One region of the Chryseobacterium sp. Mn2064 genome, then DNA from elsewhere that is predicted to be linked to it. Evidence: riboswitches for the same ligand, from Rfam matches in the RefSeq annotation. Region 1 holds a riboswitch; each other region holds the start of a gene.

Region 1 (2,270 bases):
TCATCTCCTGCCTTGATCTGGTACTGTTCGAACCTGAATTCTCCTCCAAAGGCAAAATTGAATCTGTTGATATTTTTAGAAACATCAAGATTGATTGTATTCTGAAGAAAGCTATGAGCTCCCGCATAAAAACTGGTTGGAGATTTAGCCCCCAATGAAGCATTATTGGTATTGCTTACGTTATAATTGAAGGTATTGCTTCCAAAAGTATTGCTCAGATCGATCAACCAATTATTTACATTATATTTTGCTCCTAAAGCATAGGAAACATCATAAATCTGAGAGTTTAATATGGCCTGAAATCCATTAGGATAGATGGATGAAACAATATTATTTTTTTCACTGGGAAGTCTTCTGAAGCCAAACCCTTTTCCTTCTTTGATGCTGAAACCTCCAAAAGAATAAAGTTTTAATCTGTCATTTAAAGGATATTCTGAGTTGAAAAACAATTGCCCCTGTTTAATCTGAGCATCTCCAATCTGGAAGTTGAAATCATCCCGGGTTAACCCTCTTGCTTTTATTTCAGCATCATCTGCATTTTTAGCATCGTTAAAGTTAGGCGCAAATTCATACGCAAAATTGTCTCCGAAAATATCAAGATCATGATTCTGCGTTCTTGTTGTTTTTCCTCTGTGGCTCAACTGTAACGATAGGTTAACATACCCTCTTTCCTTTCCAAGGGAAGCTCCGTAGTTGGCACCAGCCTGATAAGTATCTCCATCGTTTCTCCCACTCAATCCATAAGTGATACTCGCAGAAGCTCCCGGATTTTTTTTAAGGATAATATTAATGACTCCGGCAATGGCATCAGACCCATATTGTGCTGCAGCACCGTCTCTCAGAACTTCTATTTTTTCAATAGCAATGATAGGAATGGTACTCAAATCTGTCCCTACAGAACCATTTCCTACGGTATTCTGATAATTGACCAGAGAAGTGGTATGTCTTCTTTTTCCATTTACCAGAACCAGAACCTGATCCGGCCCCATGCCTCTTAAAGTAACAGGATCTATATGCTCTGTACCGTCTGAAGCAGATTGTCTCACGGAGTTAAATGAAGGAATCACGTAATTCAGTAAATCCTGAACCGTAATTTGAGGAGATGCTTTTTGTATTTTTTCGATATTGATAACATCTACAGGAACTGGTGTTTCCAGTTTTGTTCTTTTAGCATTACGGTTTCCGACGATAATGATATCTTCGATCTGTTTTCCTTTTTCCTCCTGTTCCTGAGCTGCTATTCCAATAGTTCCAAGCAGTAATACAGCTATGCTTAATTGTTTCATTTTTTGTTTTGTCCATTAAAAATAAATCCGGCGAAATTTCTCCGCAGATATTTAAGACTTCAAGAAATGGAATTCATATAAGAATGTTGACTTCACTTATCTCCCCCAACGGGTTGGAATTAGCACCTTTACACCTTTGGAATAGTGTCGGTTGCTAAGGTTTCATTGGGCCAAATCCCTCCACCTTTCTTGATAAATCTACTGCAAAGGTAGAGTATTTTTTTTATATGTAAAAAGGCAAATCTGCTAATTTGCAAATTTGCCCTTTTATGTGTTTGATATCGTGAATATTAATTTATCTCACAATCATTTTCTGAATCGCAATTCCTGTATCTGATTTTAATTGAACCAGATACGTCCCGGCAGGATAATTTACTTTCCATTCGTAAGTTCCGTTTTCCTGGTTCAATTTAAACGAGTCTAATTTTTTTCCACTCATATCTGAAATGACAATCTCTCCGTTCTTAGCTTTGTTAAAAACCAGTTGTACCTGCCCGTTCTTTATAGGATTATCGGCAATCTGAAGCGAAAGTCTGTGGGTCGCATTTACATCTGCTGTTGACAGCGCTCCTGCATAGTTTCCAAAGATTCTGAACTCTCCGGGTTGCAGGCTGATAGGAGTAGTTGTAGAAGCTATATTAGAAACAGTGTTATCCATAAGGTTCTGCCATTGCCCTGTATAAGGAAAATAAGGAACAACATTTTGTACAGAAGTGCTATAATTAGCCAAAACCACTATATTTTTCATTCCAGTAAGCGCATCATCATATACATAGATTCTTGTAATCAATCCATCCGGATCATTGGTAAGATTATTAGATTCTATGGTATACGTTTTAGATTTAAACACCTGATGAGCATTTCGGATGTCAATAATTTTTGCCCATGTGTCATAAACCGCTTTTCTGGCAACATCAGTATCATATCCTAAACTAAAAGCAACAGGTTTCTCATCTGTTCTACATCCATTATCAATAGTTCCGT
Region 2 (2,270 bases), on a different contig from region 1:
GTTGGTATAGCTTAAGTTCACTCCTACGTTCAGCCATTTCTTTACTTCAGAATTAATCTTTAGCCTTGTGTTGTATCTTTTAAATCCTGACTCAATCGCCATCCCTTTATCATCAAGATATCCTAATGAAAAGAAATAATTACTTTTTTCACTTCCTCCACTGATATCCAAATCCACCTGATTTCTTGAAGCAACTCTCTGTAAGATATCTCTCCAGTCGTCATTCCATAGAGCTGTTGCTCCCGGCAATAGTTTTCCGTCTGTTCCAACTGGCCTTGCGTAATTTGGACCGTATGGATTTATTCCAAGGGTGGAAACCAGATTATCGGATGCCATCTGTGCAGCTTGCTGAGAAGAAATCTTATCGGACTTATACCCGTTTCTCAATGCTTCCCAATACAACTGGAAATACTGATCGGTATTCACCTGCTGATAGTCTTTCACTGCCCTACCCGAAAATCCCTGGCTGATGTTAAAGTTTACTTTTGCTTCTCCTCTTTTTCCGGATTTTGTTGTGATAATGATGATTCCGTTCGCTCCTCTTGAACCATACAATGCACTTGCTGTGGCATCTTTCAGTACGCTGATCGATTCAATATCATTAGGACTTATTGCGTTCAGGTTCCCATCAAAAGGAATACCGTCAACAACATATAGCGGATCACTGGAAGCACTTACCGATCCAACCCCTCTAATTCGGATGGTAGAGATTGCCCCCGGCTGTCCTGAAGCACTTGTCGTTTGAATCCCTGGTACCTGTCCTTCCAAAGCTTTGGTAATATTGGTTACCGGTCTATTATTGATTTTATCGCTTGAAATAGTTGCTACTGAACCGGTATAGCTGTTTCTTTTGGCTTTACCATAAGCTACCACTACCACCTCATCAATCTCCTTTTCACGGAGGGTATCTTTTTTCGGTTTGGAAGTCTGCCCGCTTACATTTGCAATTCCTAAGAAAAATGCAGCCACTGACGGAATCCAAACTTTAGAATTAAATAAAGTTTTATTAATCATAATCAATTTTATTTACCAAATATTAAAATTTTGCCCCTTGCAGAAAAGTCAGCAAAGGGCATCGATAAATACGATAAACCAAATGCTTATTTTTCCTTTATAGGCTGAATGTAACACCTTACGCATAGCAGGTTGTCAAGATTTCATAGGGTCAGTTCCCTCCATCTTTCTTTATAAGCCGATCGAAATATGGTTGCAAAGCTATAAACTTTTAGTCCACAAAACAAGTAGACTTATATTTTTTTCATGATAAATTTTCAAAAATTAACATAACATTTTATAAATGTCTTCAAAATAGCACTTTAAACAAATTATCATTTTAATAAATATGACAAATATCATTACCAATAATTCAAAGAATAAAAATGGGCTTAAACACAAGTTTTTAGTTTTTTAATTGAAAAAACTTTTTAATTTTATAGTATGAAAGTTTTAATTGTAAACGGGCCTAATCTGAATCTTTTAGGTACCAGAGAACCGGAAATCTATGGAAATGTTTCTATGGATAGTTATTTGGAATTTTTAAGAACTGAGTTTCCTTCTCATGAATTAAAATATTATCAGTCTAATATTGAAGGAGAATTGATCAACAGACTTCAGGAGGATGATTTTGATGCGGTTGTTATTAATCCAGGAGCTTTCACGCATTATTCTTACGCTATAGCGGATTGCTTAAAAAATATCCGGAAGCCTAAGGTTGAGGTTCATATCAGTAATATTTACAAGAGGGAAGAATTCCGTCAGAAGTCTGTAACGGCAGCTAATACTGATGCAGTTTTATCTGGCTTTGGAATGGATGGGTATAGATTGGCTGTATTAAGCTTGAAATAATTTTTCACCACGGATGTCACAGATGATTGTGGATGATTTATGATTTTGAGTAATTTTTTCTTTAGGTGGGTTATGATATTATTTTAAACAAGTAACAAAAGGAGATTTAATATTCTTTCGGAGACATTCTTACCACGGATGTCGCAGATTTTCGCATATGATTGTGGATAATTAGATGATTAAATGAGAAATGGTAGTTTATGGAGATAAAGGGTGAAGTTTTTTGTACTTCTATTGGAGTTTATTCTCAACAATTGACAAAGAGAAAAGCTTATACTATTGAGGGAATGAATCTTCAAAACATAAGAATTTGCAATGATGAAGGTAAATTAAAATGGTATTCGAAGTATTATTTTGGTTCGGAAATTGAACCGGAAATTACTGATATTCGTATTGATGATCAAATAGAAAATCCTGAATGTGAT
Region 3 (2,270 bases), on a different contig from region 1:
AGCTTTACAGTATTCAATAAAAATATCGAAATATTCATCATTGTCAAAGATTCCTGTATCAAAGATTTCATACTCCGGATCTTTTTTGCTACGTCTTCCGTTTTCCGTAACGAGGTCATCATAAGGAAACGTATTGATGGGATATTTATACACCATCTTCATATAGCTGTGGGTAGGGGTGTTATCCAGATAATAAAAAATTTCTTTAATATCTTCCCCGTGATTTCCCTGTGGATTGCTCAAACCAAAGAAACGCTCCTTTACGATCTTATCTTTCTTGTTCCAGAATGAAAATGCAAAGCAAAACAGCTGCTTTACATCCGATATTCCGGCAATACCTTCTTCTCCCCAGCGGTAGGCATAGCTCTCCGCGTTATTATGGTTGGTGAAGTTCCAGGCATTTCCGTCTCTACTGTAATCTTCCCGTACGTTACCCCATTGCCGGTTGCTTACATAAGGTCCCCAGTTTTTCCATTTGGTATCTTGTAATCTATCCTTTTCGGCAGTCATATCTCAACATTTTTCTACACGAAGTTAGTTTTTTTGAAAAATAATTCCAATTCCTTTCATCTGAATAATTATTAATATAGCTCTGAAATACTTGTGTTTAAGGGCTTTTTAAAATATTAAATTATTTTTTTTTTGAAATTAAAAGAAAAGAGCTACCTTTGTACCATTCGTTCATTCAAATATTGAAAATGTTATCAAGAAAGGTTGAGGGATTAGACCCTATGAAACCTTAGCAACCCTTTGCGCAAGCAGAGAAGGTGCTACGTTCTACCAAAGTAATTTTGGACAGATAACTTACTGAAGTTCTTTTCAGCCATTTCCTGTGGCATTTTCAATTGTATTAAAATAATAGAATTGAAAACAGAACTAAACTATATTAATCTTTCGTATCAAACCAATTCCCAAAAGGAATGGAATATCTCGTTAAGCTATGAGCTTTTCGGGAAAGACCTGTTTACAGCTCCCATTATTCTTATCAACCATGCACTTACCGGAAATTCAACAGTATCCGGAGAAAAAGGGTGGTGGAAAAATTTGGTAGGTAAACATCAGGTCGTAGATACGGAACAATATACCGTTCTTTGTTTCAATATACCCGGAAACGGTTATGATACCTTTTTAATTGAAGACTATGAAGACTTCACCCCTTCAGATATAGCCAATCTATTTCTGAAAGGATTGGAAGCTTTACATATCAAAAACTTATATGCCATTATTGGAGGATCTCTGGGAGGAGGAATTGCCTGGGAAATGCTTGCCAAGCAACCTAAGTTGGCAGAAATATTTATCCCGATAGCTTGTGATTATAGAACACACGACTGGCTTCATGCGCAATGTCTGGTTCAGAAATTTTTATTAAATGATAAAGATGAGCCTTTACAGAAAGCAAGAATTCATGCCATGTTGTGTTACAGAACTCCACAATCGCTCAACAGCAGATTTCAGAATACATACAATCAGGACAAACAGCGTTTAGAATCAGAAGATTGGTTAATATATCACGGTAATGCTTTAAACGAAAGGTTTAGTTTGAAAGCATATCAATTGATGAATCATTTACTGATGAATATCAACGCTGATGAAACAGCCTTAGAGAGAATAGAAGCACGAATGCACATGATCTCCGTAGATACAGACCTGTTTTTTCCCGCTTCTGAAATCCGAATGTGCTTCGAGAAATTGAAAGAGAAAAATAAGGATGCCTCTTATCACGAGATCCAATCTATACACGGGCATGATGCCTTCCTAATGGAATATCAACAATTAAATAATATCATAAAAAACATTTTATAAAGTAATGAAAAAGGGTAATGAAATAAAATTTTTAAAGAACAGATCAATCATCAAATTTGAAGGCGAAGATTTTTTAGGCGAAATCGGAATTGATGGAAGAATCTTCAAAGCGCTTACTTTAGCACGAATCAGTGTAGGAGTAATCTCTCAGCAGGCTGTAGAAAACGGAATCTCAATATTGGTTCATGAAAATGATGCGGAAAAAGCCGTAGCCTGTCTTATTGATGAGTTTGAAGCAGAAAGAAAATCAGGGAAAGTTTCCCAAATTTATAGCATCAATAATGTTTCTGTACTAGGTTTTGTATCAGAAGATTTTAATAAAGTCCTTGCTGAACTGGCGAGAAATAATGTATTTCCACTGCTTTTAAATCAGATCGCAGGAGAAAATAGAGTAAATATTGTAGTGACTTCTTCTCAGGACGAAAAGACCAAGAATATCATAGAATCTGAAATTTTCAAAAAGCCCA

The links. A riboswitch is a leader RNA that binds a small molecule or an ion and turns the genes downstream of it on or off. The one in region 1 is predicted to bind S-adenosylmethionine.
Region 2: linked by a shared signal. The riboswitch ahead of ACL9RH_RS16745 (SusC/RagA family TonB-linked outer membrane protein) and the one ahead of ACL9RH_RS20015 (TonB-dependent receptor plug domain-containing protein) in region 1 are both predicted to bind S-adenosylmethionine.
Region 3: linked by a shared signal. The riboswitch ahead of ACL9RH_RS17495 (alpha/beta fold hydrolase) and the one ahead of ACL9RH_RS20015 (TonB-dependent receptor plug domain-containing protein) in region 1 are both predicted to bind S-adenosylmethionine.

Annotation. Positions count from the first base shown of each region.
Region 1 is NZ_JBMOUE010000006.1:82,348-84,617, reverse strand. It holds gene ACL9RH_RS20015 (TonB-dependent receptor plug domain-containing protein) at 1-1,286, opposite strand, end outside; SAM riboswitch class I at 1,380-1,485, opposite strand; gene ACL9RH_RS20010 (alpha-amylase family glycosyl hydrolase) at 1,582-2,270, opposite strand, start outside.
Region 2 is NZ_JBMOUE010000004.1:359,106-361,375, reverse strand. It holds gene ACL9RH_RS16745 (SusC/RagA family TonB-linked outer membrane protein) at 1-1,014, opposite strand, end outside; SAM riboswitch class I at 1,098-1,194, opposite strand; gene ACL9RH_RS16740 (type II 3-dehydroquinate dehydratase) at 1,438-1,845, shown strand; gene ACL9RH_RS16735 (hypothetical protein) at 2,046-2,270, shown strand, end outside.
Region 3 is NZ_JBMOUE010000004.1:508,168-510,437, forward strand. It holds gene ACL9RH_RS17490 (MGH1-like glycoside hydrolase domain-containing protein) at 1-510, opposite strand, end outside; SAM riboswitch class I at 699-806, shown strand; gene ACL9RH_RS17495 (alpha/beta fold hydrolase) at 865-1,803, shown strand; gene ACL9RH_RS17500 (ACT domain-containing protein) at 1,808-2,270, shown strand, end outside.